3 regions of the Nocardiopsis sp. KDC1DS13DA1 genome follow, and region 1 is predicted to be linked to each of the others. Evidence: riboswitches for the same ligand, from Rfam matches in the RefSeq annotation. Region 1 holds a riboswitch; each other region holds the start of a gene.
What was found. A riboswitch is a leader RNA that binds a small molecule or an ion and turns the genes downstream of it on or off. The one in region 1 is predicted to bind cobalamin.
Positions count from the first base shown of each region.

Region 2: another riboswitch for cobalamin. It lies ahead of ACTVAJ_RS17825 (ribonucleoside-diphosphate reductase subunit alpha); the one in region 1 lies ahead of ACTVAJ_RS22100 (VWA domain-containing protein).
Region 3: another riboswitch for cobalamin. It lies ahead of metE (5-methyltetrahydropteroyltriglutamate--homocysteine S-methyltransferase); the one in region 1 lies ahead of ACTVAJ_RS22100 (VWA domain-containing protein).

Region 1 is NZ_JBVMUY010000033.1:121,525-127,668, forward strand. It holds gene ACTVAJ_RS22090 (cobyrinate a,c-diamide synthase) at 1-370, opposite strand, end outside; gene cobO (cob(I)yrinic acid a,c-diamide adenosyltransferase) at 430-1,044, opposite strand; gene ACTVAJ_RS22100 (VWA domain-containing protein) at 1,044-3,119, opposite strand; cobalamin riboswitch at 3,148-3,283, opposite strand; gene cbiE (precorrin-6y C5,15-methyltransferase (decarboxylating) subunit CbiE) at 3,337-4,590, shown strand; gene cobM (precorrin-4 C(11)-methyltransferase) at 4,559-5,341, opposite strand; gene ACTVAJ_RS22115 (precorrin-2 C(20)-methyltransferase) at 5,326-6,144, opposite strand, start outside.
Region 2 is NZ_JBVMUY010000027.1:124,916-131,059, forward strand. It holds gene ACTVAJ_RS17810 (sigma-70 family RNA polymerase sigma factor) at 1-450, shown strand, start outside; gene ACTVAJ_RS17815 (NYN domain-containing protein) at 648-2,396, shown strand; gene ACTVAJ_RS17820 (hypothetical protein) at 2,423-2,992, shown strand; cobalamin riboswitch at 3,309-3,501, shown strand; gene ACTVAJ_RS17825 (ribonucleoside-diphosphate reductase subunit alpha) at 3,655-6,144, shown strand, end outside; gene ACTVAJ_RS17830 (ribonucleotide-diphosphate reductase subunit beta) at 6,137-6,144, shown strand, end outside.
Region 3 is NZ_JBVMUY010000030.1:129,476-135,619, reverse strand. It holds gene metE (5-methyltetrahydropteroyltriglutamate--homocysteine S-methyltransferase) at 1-1,620, opposite strand, end outside; cobalamin riboswitch at 1,766-1,977, opposite strand; gene ACTVAJ_RS19980 (polysaccharide deacetylase family protein) at 2,264-3,787, shown strand; gene ACTVAJ_RS19975 (polysaccharide deacetylase family protein) at 3,912-5,483, shown strand; gene ACTVAJ_RS19970 (quinone-dependent dihydroorotate dehydrogenase) at 5,524-6,144, opposite strand, start outside.

The DNA.
Region 1 (6,144 bases):
CCGAACGGGACATCCGGGACACGTCCACGACCAGCACCACCGGGGTCCGGGTCAGGGCCGCGACGTGTGCGGACGAGGCGAACCCGTCGGTGCCGATCCGCCCGTCGTGCAGACCCATCACCCCCTCGACGACGGCGACGTCGGCACCGCGCGCGCCGTGCAGGAGCAGCGGCGCGACCCGGTCCTCGCCCACCAGGTGGGGGTCGAGGTTGCGGCCGGGCCGCCCGGTGGCGAGGGCGTGGTAACCGGGGTCGATGTAGTCGGGGCCGACCTTGTGGCCGCTCACCGCGTGCCCGGCGCCGCGCAGCGCCGCCATCAGCCCGGTCGCCACGGTGGTCTTGCCCTGGCCGGTCATGGGGGCCGCGATCATCAGCCGGGGCAGCGCCGTCGGCACGCGGGCCGCCGCGGACGCGGGACCGGCCGGGGGCCTCACCACTCGATCCCCCGCTGGCCCTTCCGCCCGGCGTCCATGGGGTGCCTGACCTTGGTCATCTCGGTGACCAGGTCGGCGGCCTCCAGCAGCCGGGGGTCGGCCCGGCGGCCGGTGATCACCACGTGCTGGCGGCCGGGGCGGTCCCGCAGCGCGGCCACGACGTCGTCGGCGTCGACCCAGCCCCAGGCGATCGGGTAGGTGAACTCGTCGAGGATGAGCAGGTCGTGCCGCTCGTCGGCCAGGCGGAGTTTGATCTCCTCCCAGCCCTCGACGGCGGCGGCCTCATGGTCCTCCTCGCTGCCCTTGCGGCGGCTCCACGACCAGCCCGAGCCCATCTTGTGCCACTCGACGGGGCCGCCCTCGCCGGTCTCCTCGTGCAGTCGGCCCAGGCGCTCCAGCACGGTCTGCTCGCCGATGCGCCACTTCGCCGACTTGACGAACTGGAACACACCGATCCGCCAGCCCTGGTTCCATCCGCGCAGCGCGAGGCCGAACGCGGCGGTCGACTTGCCCTTGCCGTCGCCGGTGTGGACGGCCAGCACCGGCTGGTTGCGGCGCTGCCGGGTGGTGAGTCCGTCGTCGGGGACGACGAGTGGTTTTCCCTGGGGCATCAGGAGGCCCTCTCTCGTACGGCGGAGTCCAGCGCGTCGGCGCTGACCTCGCTGACGGGCAGGTGGTCGGCGCCGAGGTGGGCGGCGAGGCGGGCGGCCAGCCCCAGGCGCAGCGGACCGGACTCGCCGTCCACCACGACGGTGGTGACGCCCAGCCCCGCGACGTGGTCGGCGGCGCTCAGCGCGCGGCCGACGGCGCCGCGCCCGCCGGTGGCCCTCCCGTCGGTGACCACGACGAGCAGCGGGCGCAGCCGCGGATCCCGCAGGCGCTCGCGGCGCAGGACCCGCGCCGCCTCCACCAGGCCCTCGGCGAGCGGGGTGCGCCCTCCGGCGGGCAACTCGTCGAGGCGGGCCGCGGCGATGTCCACGGACCGGGTCGGCGGCAGCGTGAGTTCGGCCTCCCGGCCCCGGAAGGTGACCAGCCCGACCCGGTCGCGCCGCCGGTAGGCGTCGAGGAGGAGCGAGAGGATCGCGGTCTTGACCTCGGTCATGCGCTTGCGCGCCGCCATGGAGCCGGAGGCGTCCACGCAGAACAGGATCAGGTTGCTCTCCTGCCCCTCGCGGACGGCGACGCGCAGGTCGCGGGGCTGGAGCCGCAGCCGGCCGCCGTCGTGCGGGCGGGCGGCCGCGGCCCGCACGGTCTCGACCAGGTGCAGCGAACCGCCGGATCCCCGCCCGGGCGCGGCGGCGCCGATCCGTCGGCCCCGGGTACCCACGGCCCGGCTGCGCCTGCCGTCGGCCCCCTCGCCGGAGCCCCGGGCGGTGAGCAGCCGGGGCCGGTAGGGGGTCGCGGCGCTGACGGGGGCGGCACCGGCGGGAGGGGGGTCCGACTCCCCGGATACGTCCGCCTCCCGGCGGGCGGAGTCGGGGGACGCGTCCCCGTCGGGAGCCCCGTCGTCCGGCGGCGCGGCGGGGCCGTCCGCTTCCGGCGGGCCGTCCGGCTCCGGGGCGCCGTCGCCGCCGCCGTCGACGGGAGCGGGGTCGGAGTCCGCGGGGTCGTCGCCCCCCGGCTCCGGCGGCCGCGGGGGGTCCGGCGGCGGTTCCTCGTCGCCCAGGATCCGGTCGAGGAGGTCCTCGTCGAGCCCGGGCGCGTCGAACGGGTTGCGCCGACGCCGGTGCGGCAGGGCGAGCAGGGCGGCGCGGCGGATGTCGGCCCGGGTGACCGAGGTCCGCCCCGCCCAGGCGGCGTGCGCCATCGCGGTGCGCGCGGTGACGATGTCGGCGCGCAGACCGTCCACGTCGAACGCCGCGCACACCTCGGCGATCTTCAGCAGCGCGCCCTCGGACAGCCGCACCCGACCGAGCGTCCGGCGGGCGACGGCCACACGCTTGGCCAGGGCCTCCTCGGCGTCGCGGTAGCGCGCGGCGAAGGCGGCCGGGTCGGCGTCGTGGGCCATGCGCCTGCGCACGACCTCGGCGCGCCGCGCGGGCTCGGGCGGCGCGGCGACCTCGACGGTGAGCCCGAACCGGTCGAGCAGCTGCGGACGCAGCTCGCCCTCCTCGGGGTTCATCGTCCCGATGAGCAGGAACCGGGCCGCGTGCTCCACGGAGAACCCGTCGCGCTCCACGGTCGCCCGGCCGGTCGCGGCGGCGTCCAGGAGGAGGTCGACCAGGTGGTCGTGGAGCAGGTTGACCTCGTCGACGTAGAGGATCCCGCGATGGGCGCGGGCCAGCAGGCCGGGTTCGTAGGCGACCTGGCCGTGGGTGAGCGCCTGCTCCAGGTGCAGCGAGCCCAGGACGCGGTCCTCGGTGGCGCCGACGGGGAGTTCGACCAGCCGCACCGGGCGGCTCTCCACGACCGAACCGGCCTCGAAGGGGCCGTCCGGCGACCGCTGCGCCGGGTCGGCGGGATCCACGGAGAACCGGTCGCCGCGGTAGACGTCCACGGGCGGGAGCAGGGAGGCCAGCCCCCGGACGGCGGTGGACTTGGCGGTGCCCTTCTCCCCGCGTACCAGGACACCGCCGATCTCGGGGGACACGCTCGTCAGGACCAGGGACAGGCCCAGGTCGTCGAGGTGTTCGCCGTCGCAGCCGACGATCGCGGAGAAGGGGTAGTGCGAAGACCGCAATGGCATGGTGAGGCTCCCGCTCGTTGCGCCATACGTCAGAGGCGGGCGCGAGGCCGGTCTTCGGACTTGCCGAGTCCCCCGAGGGGCTCGGTTCACCGCAGCGGGCCTGTGCCGGAGTCTCACCGGGCTTCCCAGATTCTCCCCGGAGACCGTCCCCACCGTTTCCGATGGCTGGGCCGCCGGGGCACCTCACGCCTGTCGCCGCCACGATAGCGTCCTGGGCATGAAGGACGACAACCGCCCTCCCGCCGCCCGCACGGGGGACACCCCCCGGATCACCGTCGTCGGGGTCGGCGCCGACGGCTGGCCCGGGGTGCCGGAGCGGCTGCGCCGCCTCGTCCTGGCCGCGGACGCGGTCCTGGGCGGGCGCAGGCACCTGGAGATGCTGCCCGACCGACCCGGGCAGCGCCGTGCGACCTGGCCCTCACCCCTGCGGGAGGGCCTCCCGTCCCTGCTCGCCTCCCTCGAGGGCGCCTCCGTGGTGGCGCTCGCCTCCGGAGACCCCCTCGTCTCGGGCGTCGGCGGCACGCTGACCGACCTGCTGGGCGCGGACGCCGTGCGGGTGGAACCGGCCGTCTCCTCGGTCGCCCTGGCCCGCGCCCGGATGGGCTGGTCCGCCCAGCGGTGCGCGGTGGTGACCCTGGTCGGACGCGACCCCCGCCTGCTGCTGCGGGAACTGGCCCCGGGCCACCGTGTCCTGCTGCTCTCCTCGGACGCGGATACGCCCGACGCGGTCGCCGCCCTGCTGGTCGGCACCGGGTACGGCGGCACCCGCATGACGGTGCTGGGCGACCTGGGCGCGGACACCGAGTCCCGCCTGGAGACCACCGCGCGCGACTGGCTGACGCACCCTCCCGGGTCGGCGCCCGCGCTGCACGTACTCGCCCTGGAGCTCGTCGGCCCGCCCGGGTACGGCCTGTTCGCGGGCCTGCCCGACGACGCCTTCGAGCACGACGGGCAGCTGACCAAGAGGGACCTGCGCGCCTCGGCGCTGGCCCGGCTGGCACCCGCGCCGGGCCAGCACCTGTGGGACGTGGGCGCGGGCGCGGGGTCGGTCGGCGTCGAGTGGATGCGCGCCCACCCCACCTGCGCCGCCACGGCGGTGGAGGCCAACGCCGAACGCGCCGCGCGGATCGGCCGGAACGCCGGCCGCCTCGGCGTCCCCGGCCTGCACGTGGTCACCGGCCGGGCGCCGGAGGCCCTGGCCGGGCTCGCCGCGCCCGACGCGGTGTTCGTCGGCGGCGGCGCGACCCGGCCGGGCGTGCTCGAAACCTGCCTGGGGGCGCTGCGGCCGGGCGGCCGGATCGTGGTGCACGGTGTGACGCTGGAGACCGAGCGGCTGCTCGCGGACGCCTACCGCAGCCGCGGAGGGGAGCTGACCCGGATCGCGGTCGAGGCCGCCGCGCCCATCGGCGCGTTCACCGGCTGGACGCCCGCCCGCACGGTCACCCAGTGGTCCCTGGTCCTCGGTCGCTGACCCGGGGGCGGGCCGGATCGTAGAGGAAGGACTCGCCGCCGGTCCGGGGATCGAGCGCCCGCCCCACGAGAATCACCGCCGCCTGCCGGAACCCGGCCTCCTCCACCGCGTCCGCGATGGTGGCGACCGTGCCGCGCAGCACCGACTCGCCCGGCTGGCTGGCCCGGTGGACGACCACGACCGGGCAGTCGGCCCCGTAGGACGGCTCGATCTCGGCCATCAGCTCCCGCACCCGCCTGATCGCCAGGTGCAGCACCAGCGTGGCCCGGGTTCGGGCGAACGCGGCCAGTGACTCCGTCTCCGGCATGGCGGTCGAACGGGCCCGGGTCCGGGTCAGCACCACCGACTGGGCCACCAGCGGCACGGTCAGCTCCCGTCCCGCCAGCGCCGAGGCCGCGGCGTAGGCGGGCACCCCGGGCGTGACGTCCCAGGGGACCCCGCGCGCGTCGAGCCGCCGGGTCTGTTCGGCCAGCGCCGAGTAGAGCGAGGGGTCGCCGGAGGTGAGCCGCACGACGTCCCGGCCCGCCGCGTGCGCGGTGACCAGGTGGTCGGTGATGCGGTCCAGGTCCAGGCCCTGGGTGTCGACCAGCTCGGCGCCGGGCGCGCAGTGGGCGAGGACCTGCGGGTCCAGGTACGTGCCGGGGTAGAGCACCGTGTCGGCCCCGGCGAGCATCCGCGTGGCGCGGACGGTCAGCAGGTCGGCGGCTCCGGGCCCCGCCCCCACGAAGTGCACGGTCACGGCCGCACCCACCTGGGGGTCCAGACGCGGCCCGCCCCGGAGACACGTGTTCCGGACGCGCCGACGATGAGCAGGCAGCGCATGTCCACGGCGGCCGGGTCGAGGGCGCCCAGGGTGGTCACGGTCAGGGACTCGCCGTCCCGGCCGACACTCCGGCCGACGACGACCACGGTGTCGGGCCCGCGGTGCTCCAGCAGGATCCGGCGGGCGGTCGCCACCTGCTCGGTCCGGGACCGGGACGCCGGGTTGTACACCGCCAGCGCCAGGTCGGCCTCGGCGACGGCGCGCAGCCGCCGCTCGATCACCTCCCACGGCTTGAGGCGGTCCGAGAGGCTCATCACCGCGAAGTCCCCGCCGATCGGCGCGCCCGCCCGGGCGGCGACCGCCTGGACGGCGCTGACCCCCGGCAGCACCCGGACGGGCACGTCGCGCAGGCCCGGTTCCTCGGCCGCCTCGAACACGGCGGTGGCCATGCCGAAGACACCGGCGTCCCCGCCGGAGACCACGGCGACGCGTTCGCCGCGCCTGGCCAGGTCGAGGGCGAGACGCGCGCGGTCGAGCTCGACGGTGTTGCCGGAGGAGTGCCGGGTGAGTCCGGGGCGCTGCGGCACCCGGTCGACGTAGGGGCCGTAGCCCACGACGTGGTCCACCTCGGCCAGCGCCGCGGACGCCTCGGCGGTCAGCCAGTGGTCGGGTCCCGGGCCCAGGCCCACGACCAGGAGTTCGGCCGCCGGTCCCGTGGGCTCGGCCTCCGGGCCCGTCCCCGCGCCGCCGCCGCGCGACCGCCTGCCGTTGCGGCTGTCCCCCGTGACCAG
Region 2 (6,144 bases), on a different contig from region 1:
CCCATGGTCCAGGGGCGCGGCGTCCACGCGGGGTGGAGCCTGGTCGTGGTGATGGCGGACCCCGGTGTCGGTTCCTACAACCAGGCGATGGTCCTGGACCACACCGACGTCGTCTTCCAGGGCGGTGAGTCGGGCTTCCCGGTGTCCGGGCTGCTGCCCGCGGCGGTGGCCTCCACCGTGGACGTCGTCGCCTGGGAGGGGGACATGGGGTTGACCGGGGACTCGGTGGCGGTGGACGGAACGGTCCTCGCGCCGTACGGCGCGCACGCGGGAGCGGACAACGCCTTCGCCAGCTCCGCGCGCGGGGCGGTCGGGGACCCCGCGGCGTTCGGGACGGACGTCGTTCGATTCGACGCAGTACTGGGGCGGGAATCGGATGTCCGAATCCGCTCCAGCCAGGACGCCGTGATGGTCGGTGCGGTCGTTCTGACCGCGCCCATGCGGACCTGAACCCCGACCCGGTATGACGTCGCGGTCACGCTGTGTGGAGTGCGCAAAGCCCGGGGCGGCCCGGATCCCCGCCCATGCGTAGCGTGACCGTAACCGTGGGTGTTCGCGGCCGGCACGCAAAACGAGACAGACTTGGCTAGGCTGTGGCCCGGTCATGGGTATGGCCCCAGAATCAACAGGGAAGGGGGCGGTGTCGCGTGGACCGCTGCGCGTTGTTCGTCGACGCGGGATACCTTCTCGCGGACGGCGCGATGGCCGTACACGGAACCCGCAACCGGGACTCCGTCTCCTGGGACTACTCGGGTCTCGTCCAGTTCCTCAACGAGGTCGCGCGGGACCGCACCGGTCTGCCGCTCCTGCGCTGCTACTGGTACGAGGCCGTCGCCGACGACCGGCGCACCCAGGAGCAGGACGGCATCGCCGACATCCCCGGCATCAAGTTCCGCGCGGCCCGCATCCGGCCCGGCCGCCGCGAGGGGGTGGAGAGCTACGTCCAGCGCGATCTCACCACCCTGGCCCGCACCGGTGTGCTGTGCGACGCCGTCCTGGTCAGCGGTGACGAGGACATGGCGTCCGTCGTCGCGGACGTGCAGGACCTGGGTGTCCGCGTCACGGTCGTGCACATCTCCGTCGAGGGCAACTGGACCATCTCCCGTGCCCTGCGCCGCGAGTGCGACGATCTCATCGAGATCGGCGCCGGCCACCTGCGCCCGCACGTCAACCTGCTCACCAGCGGCGGGTCCTCCCAGGAGAACGCGGCCAAGACCACGACGCCGTTCGCGAACGGCCGTGCCCGGTCGGCTCCCGAGGTCCCCCGTCAGCCGGTCGAGGCGCAGCCGGGGGGCAGCCGGGTCGAGCCCGCCGGGACCACCGGCGGCGGCCTGGACGGGATCTTCGCGGGAACCGGGCCCCAGCCCGTCCCGCAGGGCAGCGCCATGGATCAGTTGCGCGCGATGCGGCGGTCCCTCGCCCAACAGCGCGGTGACCACCTCGCCGGTCCGGCCACGGACACCCCGCCAGGTCCGATCGACGCCAACGGCTTCCCCTCGGGAGCCCAGACGCCCCTGAACGGTAACGGCGCCTACCCGGGCACGACACCGTCGGCCAACGGATCCGGCGGGCAGAACGGTCAGGCGGCCTACCACCCCGGCGACCAGCCGTTGCGGGGTGCGGAGCAGAACGGATACGGCCTGCCCAGCAGATCGGCCTCCGGCCAGCCGGGCGCCAACACCCATGCCGCGACCGGTTCCCAGCCGGCGTTCACGGGCGGCACCGGACCGCAGCGTTCGTTCGCCAACGGGACGGGAACCCAGCAGTCCTTCGCGGGCGGGGCCGACGTGCAACAGCCGTTCGCCAACGGGACGGGGCCCCAGCAGTCCTTCGCGGGGGGCACCGGGCCGCAGCGCTCGTTCGCAGCGGACAGTCCCCAGGGTCACGCGCCGCCGCAGAGAAGCGGGCCGCCACCCCAGGTGGACCCGCGGTTCGGGCCGACGGACAACCCAGGCTTCGGGGGTGCGAACGACGCAAACCCTACCTATGGGACCAGTACGGAAACTGACGCCGCGCGCCGCGGCGGGGCGGTTCCCGGATACGGGGCTCCGCCACGTACTGGTCCCGATCACGATGACCGTTTCGATCCTCGGGGGCACCAGGAACCCGGTCCCAGTCCTGGATATCCCCAGCAGACACGCGCCGCCACGCATACCGTTGACGATGCGGTGCATGTCGCACGCAAAGAAGGGAACGACTTCGCGGAGTCGATCGCGCGCGAGGCGCCCGTCCTGTGGGTCGAGGCGGTCCTCGCCCGGAGACCCCGGATGCCCTCCGATCTGGAGGCGCGTCTGCTCCAGGGCTCTTCGCTGCCGATTGACCACCTGTTGAGGGACGAGGTCCGGGACGGACTGCGCCAGGGGTTCTGGCAGGCACTGGAGCGCGCCAGGCCCTGATCGGCGCGCGGGAGTGCGAGTGGGGGATGGGGGCGATGCGGTTGACCCACGTGACGACGGCAGATCTGGACCGTATGGAGTTCCACGCCGTCCGGTCGGGTGAGCACGGCCCCGTCGCCGCCCAGCTGCAGGACCTGGCCAACCGGGTGGACGCCGGGAGCGAGATCACCCGCGCCGAGCTGTTCGTGCGCGCCGGGGAGCAGTGGGAGATCGCCCAGGAGTACGAGCACGCGTGCGCGGCCTACCAGCGGGCGATCGACGACGGCGGCCCCACGGTGATCGACGCGCGTGCCCTGAGTGCGGGCGCGCTGCTGCAACTGGACGAGCCCGAACGGGCCTACGCGCAGCTCAACCGCCTGGAGGGCGAGCCGTCGCTCGGGTTGGCCACCCACGTGCACGTGGCGGAGGTGCTCTACGCCCACGACGACCCCGGGGGCGCCGAACGCTGGGCGACCACCGGGATCCGCGAGTACCTGGACGTCTCCTCCCCGTACGTGCGGGACCTGCTCGACGAACTCCTGCGGATCCGGTTCCGCATCCGCACGGACCTGGGGCTGGAGGAGGACGACCTGGACGGCCTGTTGGACGGCGACTGACCCCGGGGCCGGGCCCTGTGCGGCGGGGCGGGCCCCGTCCCCGTCGGCGGCCTCTGGGGCGCGTCCGGGCGTGCCCCGCGACGCGGTCGTGAGCTTTCTGACGCGCCTGGTGCGTCACACCCCCCGGGGGCCCCTAGGCTGTGTCCGGTCGCGGTGGCGAACACCCCCGGATCGGTGTGCGAAACCCCCGTGAAGCTGATGGTTCGACGCGCCCCATACCACGTCTCGGGTGCGCCCTCAGCCACGGTCGCCGACCCTGGAAAATCGATGACACGCCATCATCTTGCGGTGTTCCAACGTCCCATCCCCTAGATGTAGTATCTCTCCCGCTGGTGGTTCACCCCTCAGGGGTGAGGCAAGAGGGAACCCGGTGTGAATCCGGGGCTGCCCCGCAGCGGTGAGCGGGATCGGACTGCGTCGCACACTGGACTCCCCCGAGTGACCCCCGGGGAGCGACGGTCAGGAGGGCGCCCGCGAGCCCGAGGACCTGCCGCCAGCGCGCACCGGAACGTGCGCCGACGACGGGGCTTCGAGGGCGGGCCACCGCGACCCACCGGTCACGTGACCACGCGCACTCAGCGTGTCGGCCCACCGGTGTGCCGTGGCCGTGTTTCTCGTGTCCCTCCCCGCCGGGACTCTTCTACCGAGGTTGGAGCCGCTGTATGACCCTTGACGTCGAGACCGTGCCCGCATCCGTTCGGCCCGAGCCGACCCACGAGGGCGCGCCCCCCGCCGCCGTCGACCGGATCGAGCACGTCGTAACCGAGGCCTGCGCGCGGCTCACCGGTGTTTCGGCGGACAAGGTCCTCACCGAGGCGCGTCGCGGGTTCTACCCCGGCATCTCGGACGCCGAGGTGGAGCTCGCCCTGGTCATGGCCGCCCGCAGCTTCGTCGAGGTCGACCCGGACTACTCCTACGTCGCCGCCCGCCTGCTGCTGGACAAGCTCCGCAGCGAGGCGCTCAGCTTCGTCGCGGGTACCCCGCAGGCCGCCAGCCAGTCCGAGATGGCCGACCGCTACGCCGCCTACCTGGCCGCCTACGTCGGCCGCGGCATCGACCTCGGCCAGCTCGACCCGGCCCTGGCCACGTTCGACCTGGAGCGACTGGGCGCCGCCCTGCGCCCCGAGCGGGACGAGGACTTCACCTTCCTCGGTATCCAGACCCTCTACGACCGCTACTTCCTGCACAGCGACGAGGTCCGCTACGAGCTGCCGCAGGCGTTCTTCATGCGCGTCGCCATGGGCCTGGCCCTGAACGAGGACGACCGCGACGCCCGCGCCATCGAGTTCTACGAGCTGCTGTCCTCGTTCGACTTCATGGCCTCGACGCCGACCCTGTTCAACTCGGGTACGGTGCGCGCGCAGCTGTCCTCCTGCTTCCTCACCACCGTCGGCGACGACCTCCAGTCGATCTTCCACGGCATCAGCAACAACGCGATGCTGTCCAAGTACTCGGGCGGCCTCGGCAACGACTGGACCCCGGTTCGCGGTCTGGGCTCGCACATCCGCGGCACCAACGGCAAGAGCCAGGGCGTCGTCCCGTTCCTGAAGATCGCCAACGACACCGCCGTCGCGGTCAACCAGGGCGGCAAGCGCAAGGGCGCGGTCTGCGCCTACCTGGAGACCTGGCACATCGACATCGAGGAGTTCCTCGACCTCCGCAAGAACACCGGTGACGAGCGTCGCCGCACCCACGACATGAACACCGCGAACTGGGTTCCGGACCTGTTCATGAAGCGTGTGGAGGAGGGCGGCTCCTGGATGCTGTTCTCGCCGGACGAGGTCCCCGACCTGCACGACAAGTACGGGGCCGAGTTCGCCCGGGCCTACACCCGCTACGAGGCCGCGGCCGAGGCGGGGCAGATCAAGGTCTTCAAGAAGATGCAGGCCGTGGACCTGTGGCGCCGCATGCTCACCATGCTCTTCGAGACCGGCCACCCGTGGATCACGTTCAAGGACCCGTGCAACCTGCGCTCGCCGCAGCAGCACACGGGTGTCGTGCACTCGTCCAACCTGTGCACCGAGATCACGCTGAACACCAGCGCCGACGAGGTCGCCGTCTGCAACCTGGGCTCGGTCAACCTGGCCCAGCACACCGGTCCCGACGGGCTGGACGCCGAGCGCCTGCGCCGCACCGTGCGCACCGCCGTGCGGATGCTCGACAACGTCATCGACGTGAACTTCTACACGATCCCCGAGGCGCGCCGCGCGAACATGCGCCACCGTCCGGTGGGTCTGGGCCTCATGGGCTTCCAGGACGCGCTGTTCAAGCTGCGCACCCCGTTCGCCTCCGAGGGCGCCGTCGACTTCGCCGACGAGAGCATGGAGCTGATCAGCTACTACGCCATCGAGGCGTCCATGGAGCTGGCGGCCGAGCGCGGTTCCTACGAGAGCTTCGACGGCTCGCTGTGGAGCAAGGGCGTCCTGCCGATCGACTCGCTGCGCGCGCTCGCCGAGGCGCGCGGCGGCGACCTGGACGTCGACCGGGGCGAGACCCTGGACTGGGACGCGCTGCGCGAGCGGGTGCGCACCACCGGCATGCGCAACTCCAACGTGATGGCGATCGCCCCGACCGCGACCATCGCCAACATCACCGGTGTGAGCCAGTCGATCGAGCCGGTCTACCGCAACCTGTTCGTCAAGTCGAACATGTCCGGCGACTTCACCGTCGTCAACCCGTACCTGGTCCGCGACCTCAAGGAGCGCGGCCTGTGGGACGACGACATGGTCTCGCAGCTGAAGATGCACGACGGCAGCCTGGGCGCCATCGACCGGGTCCCGGCCGACCTCAAGGCCCTGTACGCCACGGCCTTCGAGGTCGACCCGGACTGGCTGGTCGACGCCGGGTCGCGTCGCCAGAAGTGGATCGACCAGGCCCAGTCGCTGAACCTGTACATGGCCGCTCCGAGCGGTCGCAAGCTCGACGCCCTGTACCGTCGGGCGTGGCGCTCGGGTCTGAAGACCACGTACTACCTGCGTTCGCAGAGCGCCACCCACGTGGAGAAGAGCACGCTCAAGGGAACGGACGGGCGCCTCAACGCCGTGTCCGCCACCCCGGCCCCGGCTCCCGCCCCGGCGCCGAGCCCGTCGCCCTCCCCCTCGCCGAGCCCCAGCCCCGCCCCGAGCCCCGCGCCCACCGTCGCCGGTGAGGAC
Region 3 (6,144 bases), on a different contig from region 1:
CCCGACCGTCATCGGCTCGGGACGCGAGACGTCCCCGTACAGGATCGGGGGACGCACACAGCGCGAACCGTAGGACTGCACCCACCCGTTCTCCGTGGTGGCGTAGCCCCGCAGCTGCTCGGCGAAGTACTGCACCATGTCGTTGCGCTCGGGCTCACCGTGGACGAGCACGTCCAGACCGATCTCCTCCTGGAGCGCGATCACACGGTCGATCTCCTCGCGGAGGATCCGGTGGTAGTCCTCCTCTCCCAGATCGCCCCTGCGGTGGGCGGCGCGCGCCCGCCGCAGCTCGGCGGTCTGGGGGAAGGAACCGATCGTGGTCGTGGTCAACGGCGTGTCCGTGGCGGAGCCCCGGTCCTGCGGGCGCTCGGAGGCCTCCGGGCCGAGCGCGTCGAGGCGGGCGCGCACCCGGGCGTCGGTGAAGGCCGGGTCGGCGCCGTCCGTCCCCTCGGCCGCGTACTCGGCACCGGTTCCCTCGGACAGGACGCGGCCCAGCAGCGCGACCTCCTCGGCCTTCTGCTTGGCGAAGGCCAGGGCCGCGCGCAGCTCGGGGTCGAGGGAGGTCTCGGAGTCCAGGTCGATCGGCACGTGCAGCAGCGAGCAGGAGGTGCTCACGGTCAGCTCGTCGGCGAGGGCGAGCAGGGTACCGAGCGTGGCCGCGGCGGAGGGGATGTCGGTCCGCCAGACGTTGCGGCCCCCGACGACACCGGCGACGAGGCGCGTCGAACCCAGGCCGGAGACCCTGACCAGGTCGTCGACGCCCTCGGCGTCGGTCACCAGGTCCAGACCCACCGCCTCGACCGGGGACTCCTTGAGCACGCGCAGCGCGGCGGCGCCGATGGAGCCGAAGTAGGTCGAGACCAGCAGGGAGGGACGGTCGGTGAGGCCGCCCAGACGCTGGTAGACGCGCTCCAGACGGTCGACGGCGGCGCGGCCCTCGTCGGTGGCCAGGATCGGTTCGTCCAGCTGCACCTCGGTGGCCCCGGCAGCCCTGAGGTCGGCCAGGAGGCGGCCGTAGGCGTCCAGGAGCTGGTCGAGCAGATCGATCGGCGCCCACCCCTCGGGGGCGTCGTCGGCTGCCTTGGCCAGCAGGAGGAAGGTCAGCGGCCCGACCAGGACCGGGCGGGTGTGGTAGCCCGCCGCCGCGGCCTCGCGGAACTCGGCGACCGGCTTGTCACCGACGAGGCGGGGACGGGTGCTCGGGGAGAGTTCGGGGACGAGGTAGTGGTAGTTGGTGTCGAACCACTTGGTCATCTCCAGCGGCGGCGCGCCCTGCTCGCCCCGGGCGAGCGCGAAGTAGCGGCGCATCTCCTCGTCGCGGTCCTCCGCGGCCGCCGGGGAGGCGAACCTGGAGGGCACCAGGTCGAAGAGGACCGCCGTGTCGAGCATGTGGTCGTAGTGGGAGAACGTGTTGGAGGGCAGGTCGTCGACGCCCGCCTCGCGCAGTTGGGCGTAGACGCCCTCGCGCAGGTCGGCGGCGACGGCGTCCAGTTCCCGGGCGCTCGTGCGGCCCTTCCAGTAGGACTCGCTGGCGCGCTTGAGTTCACGGTGCGGGCCGATCCTCGGATAGCCGTGCACGGTGGAGCGCACAGCCGACGTCCCGGCCGGTGGCGTGGTCATGAAGCTTCTCTCCCTCGTCGAAAGCCAGGTTCCGGCCACGAGGGCATGAGGAGGGTACGGCTACGCGGAGTACGCGCCCGGGGCGCGTACCCGTCCGTCACCGCCCTCGGCCCTCCCTCGGGGCACGGGACCACCGACGGCACGGGTGCGCCGCCGGGTGGAGGCAGGTCTTCGGACTCGTGGGCACCGTCGGTGCGCGCACCGACGACCTACTGGCCGCCGCTTCCCAGATTCCGACCGAACCGACCGGATTACCAGTGCTTCTGGCGACTGTCGTTCCCACATACCGCTGCGGGGCAGTCCCGGATTCCCACCGGGTTCCCTCTCGCGACGCGAACCACACTCCGAACCGGTGACACCCGGCCCGGAAGTGGAGCGCGTACCTTCCACGCCTGCAAGTATAGGGAGGCCCCCCTCGCGCCCCTGCACCCGGCGTGCGAACCCCATTCCCGCGCGCCACCCCCACCGCGAACCCCAGCCTCGTGGCGCGCGTCATACCCGACATAAGCGTTACGTGGGGTCGGCCCTCCCCCGCCGTCCCCGCGAACGTTCGTCTGACGATGAACGTGGAGAACCCCTGGTGAAGAAGCAGTCCCCACGGACCCTCGCAACCCGACGCCCCCTCGTCACGGTTGCGGTCGCGATGGCGGTGCTGGCTGGGCTGGTGTTGCTCGTCACCCAATCCGGCGTACTGCCCGGCCCCGACCCCGCGGAGAACGCCGCGCACGGGTCGGAGGAGAGCACCGCACCTCCCGCGACCGGAGAACCCGACCGGCTGACGGTGGTCGATCCCGCCGACGTGGTCGACGTGACGGAGGAGACGCTGCCCTACGACGGCGGCGTCTCCGCGGACGTGACCTATCCCGCCCTGCCCGACGCCGAACCGCTGAGCGACTTCCTCTCCCGCACCCTCGACACCGACGTGGCCGCCTTCGAGGCGGCCAACCCCGGTGCGGCGGCCTACACCGCGGAGTGGGGCCTGACCGCGGCCAACGACGACACGGTCGGCGTGCGCATGACCAGCACCGAAACCGACTCCGAGGGCTCCCGTGAGTGCCACAGCACCTACTGGTACGAGGCCGACACCGGCCTGACGCACGGGTCCAACGAGCTGATCGCGGGACAGGACGAGCTGGAGCGGCTCAACGCGCTGGTCAGGGAGGGGAGCCCGGACACCGTCGACGGTCCGTCCGTCCTCCCCGTCGCGGCGCTCTACGACTCGGTGGGCTTCAACCCCGACGGCGACCTGGTCGTGGAGTTCGACACCGGACAGGTCGCCGCCGTCGACGAGGGCCCCGTGCACGTGGTCGTCGGCCGGGAGGAGGCCGAGCCGCTCCTCTCGGACCTGGGTGTGCGAGCGCGTGACGCCGCGACCGTCGGTGTGGAGGCCTTCTCCGTGTCGGGCCCGCCCGAGGCGGACAAGGACGGGACCACCGGGGAGCGGCCGGGGCTGGTCTCCCCCGTCGACGACGCGGTGGACTGCTCCGACCCCGACACCCGGTGCGTGGCCCTGACCTACGACGACGGCCCCGGCGGACGCACCCCCGAACTGCTGGACACGCTGGCCGAGTACGACGCCCGCGCCACCTTCTTCGTGACCGGCGTCCCGGTCCTGGAGCACCCCCGGACGGTGCGGCGCGCCTACGCCGAGGGGCACGAGATCGCCAACCACACCCTGAACCACCCGGACCTGTCCGCGATGGGGCAGGGGGCGGTCCGGGCCGAACTGGAGACGGTCCAGGCCCAGGTGTACCGCGAGACCGGCTACACCATGGACCTGATGCGCCCGCCCTACGGCGCCACCGACGAGGGCGTCGACTCCGTGACCGAGGACATGGGGCTCGCCCAGATCCTGTGGAGCGTGGACACCAACGACTGGAGGGACCGGAACGCCTCCGTGGTCTCCGGCCGCGCGCTGGGCGGGGCGTCGGACGGCGCGATCATCCTCATGCACGACATCCACGACACCACCGTCGACGCCTCCCACGGCATCATCCGCGAACTCGACGCACGGGGTTACACGATGGTGACCGTCTCCCAGTTGCTCGGGACCACGACCCCCGGATCGGCCTACCACGACGGCCACCCCGAGGAGGAGGCCCCCGAGGACGGGACCGACGCCCGGGAGACCGACGGAGAACAGCAGGACGGGCCGGTCGGGGACTGACGCTCCCGCCGCCGGACGCGCCCGGGGCGATGGCCACATGTGGCCATCGCCCCGGGCGCGTGGTCCAGGTCACCTATCTTGCTCCCGTCAGCCGCCAACCGTACGGCAGGGGTGAGGAAGTCCGGTGGAGCCGTCGATCCGAGCGCGTCAACAGCAGAGCGTCCACCCTCCGGGCACCGCGGGGGACGGCCTGCGCCGGTCCGGCGCCGCGGCCGTCGCGCTGGCGCTGACCGCCACCGCGTGCGGAACGGCCACCGTGGACGCGGATTCCGCCGACCGGATCACCATGGTGCTGGACGAACCCGGGGGGACGGTCACCGAGTGGACCGGTGACGCCGCCGACTACGGCGGCCATCCCCACATCCCCGGGGGCCTGGACATCACCGTCGCCTACCCGGAGTTCGAGGGTGCCCCGGAGTTCGCCGACGGGCTCGCCGCACTCGTGGACCGGGAGGTGCTCGACTTCCGGGGGGCCAGCCGGGACCCGGTGTCCCTGACCGTCGGCTGGGAGGTCACCGCCGCCGGTGACGGCGTACTGGGTGTGCGCCTGACCCGCACCGAGGAGGACCTGCACGGGCTGCGGCAGGGCTACGAGACGTACTGGTACGACTCCGCGACCGGGCTGACCCGCTACTCCTCGGAGCTGCTCGCCGGGCAGGAGGCGCTCGCGGAGCTGAACGGGATCGTCCGCGCGGACCTGGCCGACCGCCCCGACGTCGACACCGGGAGCCTCTTCCCGATCCGGGCCAGCTACGACTCCCTCGGCTTCAACGCCGACGGCGACCTGGTCGTGGAGTTCGACGACGGGCACCTCTCCCCGATCCGCGAGGGCCATCCGCCGGACTCCTCCCCCGGCCGCGTCGCCGTGGTGGTCGACTCCGCCGAGGCCGGGCCCCTCCTGTCCGACCTGGGCGAGCGCGCCCGCGCGGCCTCGCTGCGGGAGGAGCCGGACTACGCCGTGCCCGAGGCGGGCCCGACCCCCGACCCCCGGCCCGCCGTGCCCGGGGAGGTCCCCGCCGGGGACGAGGACGTCGACTGCCACGAGGAGGGGGTCCGGTGTGTCGCGCTGACCTTCGACGACGGCCCGGCCGAGACCACCGCGCCGCTGCTCGACCTGCTCGCGGAGGAGGGGGTGAGGGCGACCTTCTTCCTCAACGCCGACCCGGCGCTGACCCGTCCCGCCGACTACCGGCGCGCCTACGCCGAGGGGCACGAGATCGCCAGCCACAACGACCAGCACGAGCACATGCCGGACATGCCCGTGGCCGACCTGCCCGGGCAGGTGGCGGCGGTGAGCGCGATCGTCAGCAGGCACACCGGACACACGGTGCGGCTGTTCCGACCGCCCTTCGGCGACAGCTCGCCGGAGGTCCTCGGCGAGATCGGCGACCAGGGGATGGCCCAGGTCCTGTGGAACCTGGACAGCGAGGACTGGCAGGGCCTCGCACCGAACGAGATCACGGACCACGTGGTGGAGGCGGCGGGGCGGGGCCCGGCTGAGCGGGACTCGGTGGTACTGCTGCACGACACCCTGCCGCCGACCGTGGCCGCGGTCCCGGAGATCGTCGAGCGGCTGCGCGCGGACGGTTTCGTGTTCGCGACGGTCACGCAGGTGATCGGCGACCCGGAGCCCGGGGAGTCCTACCCGGTCGGCGCCCGGGTGCCCGGGACGGGGGGCGAGGCCCCGGGGTCCTGAGCCGCCCGGGAGGGACCGGGGGACTTGCCGCCCGGAGAGGTCAGGAGGCGGTTTCGACGTCCTCGCCCACCACGGACAGTCCCGGTGGCGGGGCGTCGGCTCCCACGGCGTCACCGACCGAGGCGTACCCGGCCTCGCGGACGAGCCGGGCCAGGCCCCGGTGGACGCGGCGCGGCCACAGCGGACCGCCGTAGATCAGGCCGGTGTAGCCCTGGACCAGGGTGGCACCGGAGCGGATGCGCGCCCAGGCGTCCTCGGCGGTCTCGATGCCGCCGACGGCCACCAGGGTGACGCGGTCGCCCACGCGGGACCGCAGTCGGCGCAGCACCTCCAGCGAGCGGTCCTTGAGCGGGGCGCCGGAGAGTCCGCCGGCACCGGCCGCGGCGACCTCCTCGTCGGAGGCGGCGAGCCCCTCGCGGGAGATGGTGGTGTTGGTGGCGATGATGCCGTCCAGCCCCTCGGCCAGGGCGAGGTCGGCGACCGCGTCGACGTCCTCGTCGGCGAGGTCGGGGGCGATCTTCACCAGCAGCGGCAGGTGCGGGTACCCGGCCTCGACCAGGGCCGCGCGCACGGCCGCCAGCAGCGGACGCAACTGTTCGACGCCCTGGAGGTTGCGCAGCCCCGGGGTGTTCGGCGAACTGACGTTGACCACCATGTAGTC